One region of the Paenibacillus sp. MMS20-IR301 genome, then DNA from elsewhere that is predicted to be linked to it. Evidence: riboswitches for the same ligand, from Rfam matches in the RefSeq annotation. Region 1 holds a riboswitch; the other holds the start of a gene.
What was found. Region 1 has a riboswitch for glycine ahead of gcvT (glycine cleavage system aminomethyltransferase GcvT). Riboswitches for the same ligand answer to the same signal wherever they lie in the genome.
Positions count from the first base shown of each region.

Region 2: it holds a riboswitch for glycine, as region 1 does, so the genes downstream of both, LOS79_RS25710 (amino acid permease) here and gcvT (glycine cleavage system aminomethyltransferase GcvT) in region 1, are expected to answer to the same signal.

Region 1 covers NZ_CP135275.1:6,451,541-6,457,429, reverse strand. The annotation lists gene LOS79_RS27650 (flagellar motor protein MotB) at 1-270, shown strand, start outside; gene LOS79_RS27645 (hypothetical protein) at 286-921, shown strand; gene gcvH (glycine cleavage system protein GcvH) at 1,041-1,433, opposite strand; glycine riboswitch at 1,618-1,716, shown strand; gene gcvT (glycine cleavage system aminomethyltransferase GcvT) at 1,908-3,029, shown strand; gene gcvPA (aminomethyl-transferring glycine dehydrogenase subunit GcvPA) at 3,029-4,381, shown strand; gene gcvPB (aminomethyl-transferring glycine dehydrogenase subunit GcvPB) at 4,378-5,838, shown strand.
Region 2 covers NZ_CP135275.1:5,992,134-5,998,022, reverse strand. The annotation lists gene LOS79_RS25720 (response regulator) at 1-50, opposite strand, end outside; gene LOS79_RS25715 (cache domain-containing sensor histidine kinase) at 47-1,855, opposite strand; gene LOS79_RS25710 (amino acid permease) at 2,019-3,404, opposite strand; glycine riboswitch at 3,568-3,647, opposite strand; gene LOS79_RS25705 (glycoside hydrolase family 9 protein) at 3,954-5,889, shown strand, end outside.

The DNA.
Region 1 (5,889 bases):
ATCGGTGCCACTATCAGCATTGAAGGCCATACCGATAACACTCCGGTCACAGCCGCATCCATCTACAGGGACAACTGGGAGCTTTCCGGTGCCCGCGCGCTCTCTGTACTGCGCTTCTTTCTGGACAGCGAGCGGCTTAATCCCGATACTTTCCAGTACGCCGGATATGCGGATACCAGGCCTGGCTTTGATAATGCGACAGCCGAAGGCCGCCAGCGGAACCGCCGTGTCGAACTGATTGTCCTGCGGCAGCTCCAGGAGAATGAATAAGGGAGATGGACTGATATGCACGCTGACAATGGAACTGCGCCGGATGCTACCCGTTTTCTCATTTTCCTGCGCCTGCTGGGTTCGCTGATAATAATTGTATTTCTTCAGGCAATAATTACCCTCTTCGCCGGGTTCATCTCTGCATTGATAATCATGTTCTCTTCCGGTTACTTCTGGGGAGACCTGGCTCATGTCTATCCGCCGGATAAGCTGGTCCGGATTTCCCTCTCTTATCTGCTTGCCGGAGGCTTGTTTGCCCTGCCCTGGCTTGGAGTCTGGTGGATGCTCTACGGGTTGTCCGAGGACCGGCGTATCCGCTTTTTCCCGCTGCTAATGCTGTTTGCTTACCTGACGTTTGTAGTCCTCTTTTTGCAGGTTAACCCTGCCTATAACCCGGATGCCATGATCCCTACCTCTGCCGGCGAATCCACATTTCTGGTCTGTTTAGGTATGTCAGGTGTAGTCCTGTTCCCCTTTTATTCTGCGGGGGTCTATCACTTCGTGCTCAAACCTGCTGCCCGTCCCCGAAAAAGATACCGTTTCCTGTTGCTGTGTCTCTTATTCGCTGTAATTGGCCTAGCCCTTCTGCCGCTATTGTGGCAGCTGGCCCCGCAGCTGTATCCCGGTTTACTGGACTTTCCTGACCTGTGAACAAACGCAAAAAGACAGACCTCTCACATTAGTAACATCTAATGTAATAAGAGAAGTCTGCCGTATTTTATATACTCTACCTGATTATCTGGTCGCAGATCCGCGCCTGAAATCCGGAATTATTCGCCGACCAGTTCCTTGTAGGCAGCCGCATCCAGCAGTCCGGATACCGCGTCCGTGAACTCGCCGTCAAGCTCCAGCTCAAAAATCCATCCCCCGCCGTAAGGCTGATCATTGATCAGCTCCGGGCTGGCTTCCAGCGCGTCGTTGATCTTAGTAACCGTGCCGGATACCGGTGAATACAGCTCCGATACCGTCTTAACCGATTCGATGCTGCCTACGCTATCCCCGGCGGAAATAGCTGCGCCCACTTCAGGGAACTCTACAAACACGATATCGCCCAGCAAATGCTGTGCATGATCCGTAATCCCGACACGTACTACGCGTCCTTCACCCTGCTGTGCCCATTCATGCTCTTCGCTGTATAGCAGGTTGTCCAGCACTTCACTCATTTCCAAGCCGCCTCTTTTCCACATTTGGAGTTCTAAATTTAGTTATAGCCTAAGTTATGACCTTGCCTAATGTCAATATAACTGACAGGAAAATAAAATTTGTCATCTTTTTGACGTTTTTTGATTGACAGCATGCTTGTAAACCCGGTTTAATGGAGTCAGTAGAAAAACATATGGTTTGCGAATGATGGCATAGGGAGAGACTGTCCCGCACCGAGGACAGCGCCGAAGGAGTAAGCCCGGGACGGGTGAATCTCTCAGGCAAAAGGACCTTTGCCGGACGCATCTCTGGAGAGCATCCGCAGCCTGCAAGGCAGGCCACGGATCACCAACGGGGAAACCTGCGGGCAGCGCAGCAGGGTAACTCTCAGGTACAAAGGACAGAGCGAACGTCTATTCAGTGCATGTTTGATATGCATTGATGGGCTTTCGCCTGTCCTTTTTCGCATGTAAACAGAACAGGGGAGTGACGAGATGGAGTCATTGAGAAGAACGCCTTTTTATGATCTCTATTCCGCTTATGCGGAATCCAGATGCATTGATTTCGGCGGCTGGGAGCTGCCCGTACAGTTTACAGGAATCGTTAAAGAGCATGAGGCGGTCCGCCAGCAGGCCGGACTGTTTGATGTATCGCATATGGGCGAATTCATGGTTACAGGCAGCGGTTCTGAAGCTTTCCTGCAGCTGATGACTACGAACGATGTCAGCCGGCTTGAGGATGGTGCAGCACAGTATACCCTAATGCTCTATCCAAGCGGCGGTGTGGTCGATGACCTGCTCGTCTACCGGCTGGGCGAGGAGCGGTACATGCTGGTCGTCAATGCCTCCAATATCGGCAAGGACTTCCAGTGGCTGCAGGAGCATCTCACTGCTGAGTTCAGCGGTGTCAGCCTGAAGAATGTCTCGGATGAGACGCTGCTGCTTGCACTGCAGGGACCGCTGGCCGAGACGATTCTCGCTGAAGTCACTCCGGTATCCCTGCAGGAAGTGAAGCCGTTTCACTTCATCGAGCACGCGGAGGTATGCGGTGTAACCGTCCTGCTCTCCCGTACCGGATACACCGGCGAGGACGGCTTTGAGCTCTATGCGCCGGCAGATACGGCGGCAGCGCTCTGGAACGGCCTGCTGGCTGCTGGCGCTCCGCACGGCCTCACCCCCGCCGGACTCGGCGCACGCGATACGCTCCGCTTCGAGGCCAAGCTGCCGCTCTACGGGCAGGAGCTGTCAGCAGATATTACGCCGCTTGAAGCGGGTGTCCAGTTCTTCGTGAAGCTGGACAAAGCAGATTTCATCGGCCGCGAAGCCCTGCTGAAGCAGAAGGAAGCCGGACTGCCGCGCAAGCTTGTCGGCCTGGAAATGATTGACCGCGGCATTCCCCGCTCCCACTATCCCGTATACGCAGACGGCGTGAAGATCGGTGAAGTGACTACCGGCACCCAGTCGCCCACGCTGAAGCGGAATCTCGGCCTTGCGCTGATTGATGCAGCCTATACGGAAATCGGTACAGAAGTCTACGTGGAGATCCGCGGCAAGCAGCTGAAGGCCGCCGTGATCAAAGCCCCATTCTACAAAAAGAGCCAGGGAGTGAAGCCATAATGAAACACCGCTATTTGCCCATGACTGAGCAAGACCGCGCAGAAATGATGGAAGCCGTGGGCATTCAATCCATAGATGAGCTGTTCGCTGATATTCCGCAGTCCGTCCGCTACCAGGGAACGCTGCCGATGTCCGGACCGCTCGACGAATATGCGCTACTGCGCCATATGAAGCAGCTTGCTGACAGGAATGCCGATTTTGATACCCATGCCAGCTTCCTTGGTGCCGGGCTTTATGACCACCATGTACCGGTTGTTATTAATCATGTTATTTCCCGTTCGGAATTCTATACCGCCTACACACCTTATCAGCCGGAAATCAGCCAGGGCGAGCTGCAGGCCATCTTCGAATTTCAGTCTTACATCTGCGAACTGACAGGCATGAAGGTAGCGAATGCCAGCATGTATGACGGCGCAACCGCCTTCTCCGAAGCAGCCGTGCTGGCCGCCGGAGCCACCAAACGCAAGAAGCTGATTGTCTCGCGCACCGTTCATCCGGAAGCCCGCCAGGTGCTGTATACTTCCGCCCATGCCTGGGGCCTGCAGGTTGTGGAGATTGATTATAAGGACGGAGTTACCGATCTTACTAAGCTGGCTGAGGCTATCGACGGAGAGACGGCCGCTGTCCTGGTTCAGTCTCCGAACTTCTTCGGCGCCATTGAAGATCTGCGCGGGATCGAGCCGCTGATTCACGCCGTCAAAGGCCTGCTGGTGGTCAGTGCCAACCCGATTGCTCTCGGCGTGCTGGAAACCCCCGGCAAGCTTGGCGCAGACATCGTCGTCGGCGATGCACAGCCGCTCGGGATTGCCGCATCGCTCGGCGGCCCGACCTGCGGATTCTTCGCCGTAGCCGAGCCGCTGATGCGCCGGATGCCGGGCCGGATCGTCGGCCAGACGGTGGACCGTAACGGCAAGCGCGGCTTCGTACTTACACTCCAGGCCCGTGAGCAGCATATCCGCCGCGAGAAGGCCACATCGAATATATGCTCCAACCAGGCGCTGCTGGCACTTTGTGCCTCCGTTTACTTGTCCGTCATGGGCAAAGAGGGCATGCGCGAGGTCGGCGAGCTGAATATCCGCAAGAGTCATTATGCCGCCGGAAGGCTGGCTGACATCAGCGGTGCAGAGCGTATTTTCACCGCCCCGTTCTTCAATGAATTTGTCCTGAAGCTGCCGGAAGGCAGCAGCGTCAGCGCAGTTAACTCCAAGCTGCTCAAGGAAGGCTACCTCGGCGGCTATGATCTGGGCCGGGATTATCCGGAGCTGGCCGGACATATGCTGGTTGCCGTGACTGAGAAGAGAAGCAAAACCGAAATCGACGAATTCGCCACTGCACTGGAGGGCTGCATATGAAACCGGAACAAAGTCTGATCTTCGAATTAAGCCGTCCCGGCCGCTCGGCCTACTCCTTGCCGCTGTGTGATGTGCCGCAGGAAGAGAGCATCAGCTCACTGATCCCGGAAGGCCTTCTGCGCAGCGAGCCGGTCGTTCTGCCTGAAGTCTCCGAAGTGGATGTGATCCGCCATTATACCGCACTGTCCCGGCGCAACTTCGGCGTCGATAACGGCTTCTATCCGCTTGGCTCCTGTACGATGAAATACAATCCGAAGATCAATGAGGATGTCGCCCGCTTCCCCGGCCTGTCCAAGATTCACCCATATCAGCCGGAAGAGAGCATCCAGGGCGCTCTTGAACTCATGTACACTCTGCAAAAGGATCTCGCCGGACTGACCGGCATGGACGCCGTCTCCCTGCAGCCTGCTGCCGGAGCGCACGGCGAATGGACCGGCCTGATGATGATCCGCGCCTACCATGAGAGCCGCGGCGAGAGCCGCTCCAAGGTAATCGTGCCGGATTCCTCGCACGGTACTAACCCGGCCAGCGCTGCTGCGGCCGGGCTTGAGACAGTCACCATCCCCTCCAATGACAAGGGCATGGTCGATCTTGAAGCACTGAAAGCTGCGGTCGGCAGCGATACTGCTGCACTCATGCTGACAAACCCGAGTACACTCGGGTTATTCGAGACACAAATCGTTGAAATTGCTGCGATTGTCCATGAAGCCGGAGGCCTGCTCTATTATGACGGAGCGAACTCCAACGCCATTATGGGCATCACCCGCCCGGGCGATATGGGCTTTGATGTCGTGCATCTTAACCTGCACAAAACGATGAGCACCCCGCACGGCGGCGGCGGTCCGGGCGCCGGACCGGTCGGTGTGAAGGCGAAGCTGATTCCGTTCCTGCCGCAGCCGACAGTCCGGCAGAACGGGGACGGCAGCTTCACGCTTGATGCCGGCGGGCCGGAGTCTATCGGCCGGGTCAAAGCTTTTTACGGCAACTTCGGTATCCTTGTCCGCGCCTACGCCTACATTCGCACCTACGGTCCAGACGGCTTACGCGAGGTATCCGAGAACGCTGTGCTGAATGCCAACTATATGATGCACCGGCTGGCGCCTTATTTCGAAATCCCCTTCCCGGGTGTCTGCAAGCATGAATTCGTCATGTCCGGCAGAAACCTCAAGCAGTACGGTGTCCGCACGCTGGATGTAGCCAAACGCCTGCTCGACTTCGGCTACCATCCGCCGACTGTATATTTCCCGCTCACTGTAGAGGAATGTATGATGATTGAGCCGACGGAAACCGAGAGCAAGGAGACCCTTGACGGCTTCATCGAGACGATGATCCGGATTGTGAAGGAAGCGCAAGAGACCCCGGAGATCGTCATCAATGCACCTCATACTACGGAGATCAGCCGTCTGGATGAGACACAGGCCGCGCGTAAGCCGGTACTGAACTGTTCCTGCGGTTAACCGCACTCCGGAGGTCCATCCGCTGAATAACAAAAAGCCGGGCAGGCGATA
Region 2 (5,889 bases), 460 kb from region 1:
CCTTCACGGAACCAGATTTCATCATCCACCACAAGCAGTTTACCAATCATATATCCTCACTCTCCAGCAGCCGGTAAGGCAGCTTCACCCGCACCAGCGTACCTGCGCCGGGCTCCGATTCGAATTCTACTCCGTAAGGATCGCCATAAGCTAACTCAATCCGCCGGATAACACTCCCTGTTCCGATCCGGCTGCGCTTATCGTTCACCGGCTCCTGCGGCGGATGCAGAATCAGCCCGAGGGTCTCCTCCGTCATCCCGCTGCCGTTGTCGCTGATCTCCAGCACCATGGACAAGCCCGGGCCTTCCCCCTCCGGCTGAAGGGAACCGGTAATCCGCAGCCGGCGGCCGGTCTTCTTGTTGCGGAAGGCATGCACGAACGCATTCTCCACGATCGGCTGAATCAGCAGCCGGAATACACGGGCATCCAGCATCTCCTCAGGAATATCGATTTCAGCCGTAAGTGAATCCGGATACCGTGCCTTCTGAATCTCCAGATAGTTATGAATCTGCTTGATCTCATCACGCAGAGTAGTCATTTGCTGGACCGGCTCCAGCGAATATTGCAGCATTTCGGACAGGCTGGTAATCAGGCGGGCTGATTTCTCATCGCCCAGCATATAGAATTTCCAGAAGAACATCCCCAGTGTGTTGTATAGGAAATGCGGATTCAGTTGGGCCTGGATCGCCTTTAACTCAGCTTCTTTTTCATTGATTGTCCGTTCATACATTTCATAGATCAGCGTCTCGATATGCGCGGTCATATTGTTGAAGCTCTCGCCCAGATAACCCAGCTCATCCTTGCTGCGGATCTCGATCCGGGTATCAAACCGTCCTTCACGCACATGCTTCATTCCCCGCACGAGGCTGCCCATCGGACGCAGCAGAATCCGGCTGATCACGGTAATAATGATCCCGAGAAAGACAAGGCTCGCGAAGGCCGAAGCAACCGCGACCTGAAGAATAACCTTGCTCTGGCTCTGGATCTGCGTCAGTGACACCTTGCTTACCAGAGTGAACCCGACCTTCTCCGACTGCTGTCTTGTATACATATAGGATTCGCCCTGCTCCTCACGGACCAGAATTCCCTCCGCAGGCATATCCGCCAGTACGGGCGTCCTCTGGCCTTCCATGCTGTTCAGTGAATACAGCAGCCTGCCCTCTTCGTCGAACAGGTAGGCTTCGGCATTCTCATGGATACGCAGGTCCTTCAGATGCGATTCAAACAGCGACGTGTTGAACAAAATAAGCATCCGGCCATAGGTATCCAGTTCAATGGAGCGCATCAGCCGGCCGGCCAGCACCACATTATCCCTGTCCTGCTGCTGGAAGTCCTTCTTATCCGGCCGGCTCCAGACATATTCCCCGCCGGTTGCCTCCAGTCTCGTAAGCATTTCGTTCAGATAATCATTCTCCAGATTATGAAACTGGCCGGAGAATGAGCCGAGGTTCAGAATATTATCCTTCAAATCGTAGATCCGGATCGCGAAGATCTCCGGTGCATCCAGACGGACCTGATACATCTCCTTGTCGAGCATTTGTTCAACCTTCATCCGCTCGAAGGAGCCCGACTTCACATTCTGATCCAGGATTGCTTCGCTAACCGAAGGATTCAGGGTAATGTAATCTGTAATCCGGTACATGTCGTTGACTCTGGAATCCAGCTGGGCCAGAATCTGTTCTGTTGTCATGTAATACTGGCGGCTGATCTCTTTGTTGAACAGGGACAGATGAATACGGTACGTAATCAGACCTGTAATAACAGAAATCAGGATATTGGCCGCCGCCAGGGCGATAATCAGCTTGGTGCTGAATTTGAATATTTTTTTAAAGGGACGCCGTCTGCTGTTATTCATCTCTTGTCCTCCGGCTCTAACCGTATACCCGGTTATTCCCCTATATACTGAACGATTGCTCCGGCAGGCGTCAACCCGCCTTTGTCAGGAGGCCAAATAAACCACCCCGGTGTACGGAGTGGTTCGGCGGCTGAATGCTTATGTGGACAGGCTATGATGAACTTCAGCTATGGCTCACCGGAATCTCTTGAATTTCCTGTGTCTCCTTAACCTTCCGGCTTCTAACCGAGTAGAGGATGAACAAGAGAATGAACCACAGCGGAGTGAACAGCAGTGCCGGACGCGTCTCCTCTGCAATCAGCATAATGACGAGAATGGCGGCAAACAGCGTTAAGACGGCATAGTTGATGAACGGTGTAAACGGTGCCTTGAACTTGGAGGCAGCATGCAGATCCCCGCGGTTCTTCTTATATTTGATATGACAGACGAGCACTACACCCCAGACCCAGATGAAGCAGATGGCGCTGATTGTGGTAACGATGCCGAAGGCCTGGCCCGGGATGAGCTTGCTGAGCAGCGCCCCCGCAGAAATCACCAGCGTAGACAGGAACAGCGAGTTGGCCGGCACATGATTGTTGTTCAGCTTGCCAAGCCGGGCCGATGCCTGGTCTCTTCTGCTCAGATTATACAGAATCCGGCTGGTCGAGAACATCCCGCTGTTGCAGGCGGACGCCGCCGAGGTCAGCACGACGAAATTGATGATCCCGGCAGCTACCGGAATGCCGACCAGGGTGAAGGTGCGCACAAACGGGCTTTCCGCCGGGCTAAGCTGGGTCCACGGATTAACGCACAGCAATACGAAGAGCGCGCCTACATAGAAGAAGAGAATCCGCAGCGGGATCTTGTTGATCGCTGACGGGATATTTTTCTCCGGGTCCGCCGTTTCTGCCGCCGATACCCCGACAAGCTCCACCCCGACATAAGCAAACACAACCATCTGGAAGGAAAAGAGGAAGCCTTTGACCCCGTTCGGGAACACGCCGCCATGCTCCCACAGATTACGGACCGTTACTGAGCCAGCATCGGTCTTGAATCCGATCACCAGCAGAATGATCCCAAGGCCGATCAGGGCCAGGATGGTGATAACCTTAATTAAGGCAAACCAGAACTCGAGCTCGCCGAAGCTTTTGACAGTTAACAGGTTAAGTCCTAATAGGATTACTAGGCAGATCACAGCCGGTATCCACTGCGGGATATCGAACCAGTATTGTACATAGACGCCCACCGCAATGACATCGGCCATCGCCGTCATAATCCAGCAGAACCAGTAGGTCCAGCCGGTAATGAATGCAGCCCGGGGACCCAGATAATCCTCAGCAATGTCTGTAAAAGACTGATAGCCCGCCTTGGAGAGCAGCAGCTCCCCCAGCGCCCGCATTACAAAAAACACCGCGATCCCCACGATTAAATAGGTGAGCATAATGGACGGGCCGGCCTGCTGGATCGCCTTCCCCGAGCCCAGGAATAATCCTGTTCCTATCGTGCCGCCAATAGCAATGAGCTGTACATGCCTGTTGGCCAGGTCTCTCTTTAATTCTGTCTGTGCCATGCTTACTCCCCCTTAATGTGTGTAACACATAATAACCCCGAAACATGCAGATTCTTAACAACACAAAAAAGAGATCGGATGTCATCCAATCTCCAGGTTCATAAGAATATCCAAATAAGCTACCTGCCCCTGCCGTTATTCTGCAGCATGACAAATACAAATCCAGTACTCTTCTGTCCTTTTGCCTGAGATTGTGAACCCTTCGGCGCTGCGGAACTCCGCAGTCTCTCCAGAAGCTGCTCCTGCTATAGTGTGATCCATAGCAATCATAGCTTGTGTTGTGTATTAAACTGGTGAAGCGTTAATGCATTCTAATATTCTAACATATTACTTCTTGTGTGAGTATTGCAGCTGTGAAAAAAGTCTCAAGTTATCCTGCTGCTGGAACTTTAGAAATTCTTAAAATATCCATAAAGCACTCAAGCAATACGTAAAATATGGAAAAAGTACATGAAAATACATCTAATTATGCCTGTATTTTTTTTAGAATACTCTTGATAGTATGATATAAACCAAATGAAAGGGGTTACATTCTTGCGGACAAAAACAATGAATCGCACCAAAAAAGCTTCGGCCGTTTTGTTAACTTTTGCCATTGCTTCATCGATGCTGGCATCTCCATCGCTGATTTACGCGGAGCAGACTGCCGAAGTCAATTATCTCCCTCCGGGAGGCGAGAATTGGAACAAGCTGCTTGATATTAATATTAAAGATAGCGGCTGGGGTTACGGCAATACGGTTACCCAGGAAGTATATCAGGAGCAAGCGGCCCGTAAGATCGAAACTAACGACTGGTGGGCCGATCAGCTGGTAGTTAACGGCTGGCAGTCCTTTGATTTCAGCGCGTATGCGAATGGAGCCTTGGAGTTCGACATTGCCGGCAGTCAAGGCGGAGAGAACTTCAGGATTGGCTTCCGCGATGTCGTTCATGAAAGACCTGACGGCAATGGCGGCTTCTACAAGGACAATGATGTGCCGGAGGAGACCAATATTGATGCTCTGGTGGAGGTTGGCGCCTATACGGAGGTGACAACCGAGTGGCAGCATGTATCTATTCCGTTAAATGACATTTTCAGCAGAGATCCCCTCTTTGATGCAAGCAAGATCCAGTTATTGAAAATCACCGGTGATAATGCGCCCATCACCTTTTGGATTTCGAATATTAAAGTGACTTCTCCTGACACAGAGAGAAGCTATGCACCGATCAAGTTCAATCAGGTGGGCTACCTGGGTTATGGTGAGAAATACGCAAATGTAAGCGGATACTATAATGAGTTGCCAGCAGTTGCCGGCACACCTTTCCAGGTCAGAAAGGTCTCGGATAACAGTATTGCTTATGAGGGGACGCTTTCCCTTGTAGCCGCTTATGATGAGTTGTCCGGCGAAAAGGTGCTGAAGGCCGATTTCTCGGCGTTAACTGAGAACGGCGGCTATTATATTACAGTTGACGGGGTGGATGTTCCTTCCGCTGCGTTCACCATTGGCGCAGATGTATACGACAGCCTTCTGACAGACGTTCAGAAGTTCTTCTATTACCAGAGGGCCAACGTTGATCTGCTTCCTGAGCATGCAGGTGAATTTGCCCGCACCGGCCTGCACAAGATTGATGCCAATCTTCCGCTGCAGTCCAATCCGGCAATCACCAAGGATGTGTCCGGCGGCTGGTGGGATGCGGGGGATACCGGTAAATATGTAACTGCGGCTGCAACTGCAGTTTCCGATCTGCTATGGGCCTACGAGAACTATCCGCAAGAATTCTCCGACAGCCAGTTGAATATCCCGGAGAGCGGGAACGGCATTCCGGATTTGCTTGATGAAATCAAAGTTGAAACCGATTTCTTTTTGAAAATGCAGGATCCGGCATCCGGCGGTTTCTATGCCTATGTAATCCGCGAGCCTGAACCAAAGCGTTTCATTATGGACGGTACAGGCGGAACGAGTATTATTCCAACCGCCCAAACGGCTACAACGGCAGGTGCACTGGCCCATGCTTATAATGTCTTCAAGAATGTGCCCGGCTTAGAAGAATACGCCGATAGCCTGCTGGATTCCGCCGTGAGAGCCTGGGACTATCTGGAGCTGCATCCGGAATTTATCGCCCAGCCGGACGGGCCTTACAATGACAATGAAGATCTGAATGACCGGTTCTATGCGGCGGCTGCCCTGTATAGAGCTACAGGTGAGGCGCGGTACAACGATTTCGTGCTGGCCAACTATGCAGCATTCGAAACGAAATTTATGGCGACCGATTTCTCGCATGGGATCGGCAGCCTGGAATTGATCGGCTTTTATCATTATCTGAGCTCCGCTGCTCCAAATGAAGAAATTACAGCCTGGTTCGTACCCAAATACAAGGAATGGAGAGCTGCGGTTATTGATACCGCTACCAATCAGGCTGTATGGCGTAATTCTACGAACAAGGGATTCTACTGGGGAGCTAATTCCAATGTTGCCGGCGTAGCCGTCAGTCTGGATATCGGCAGCC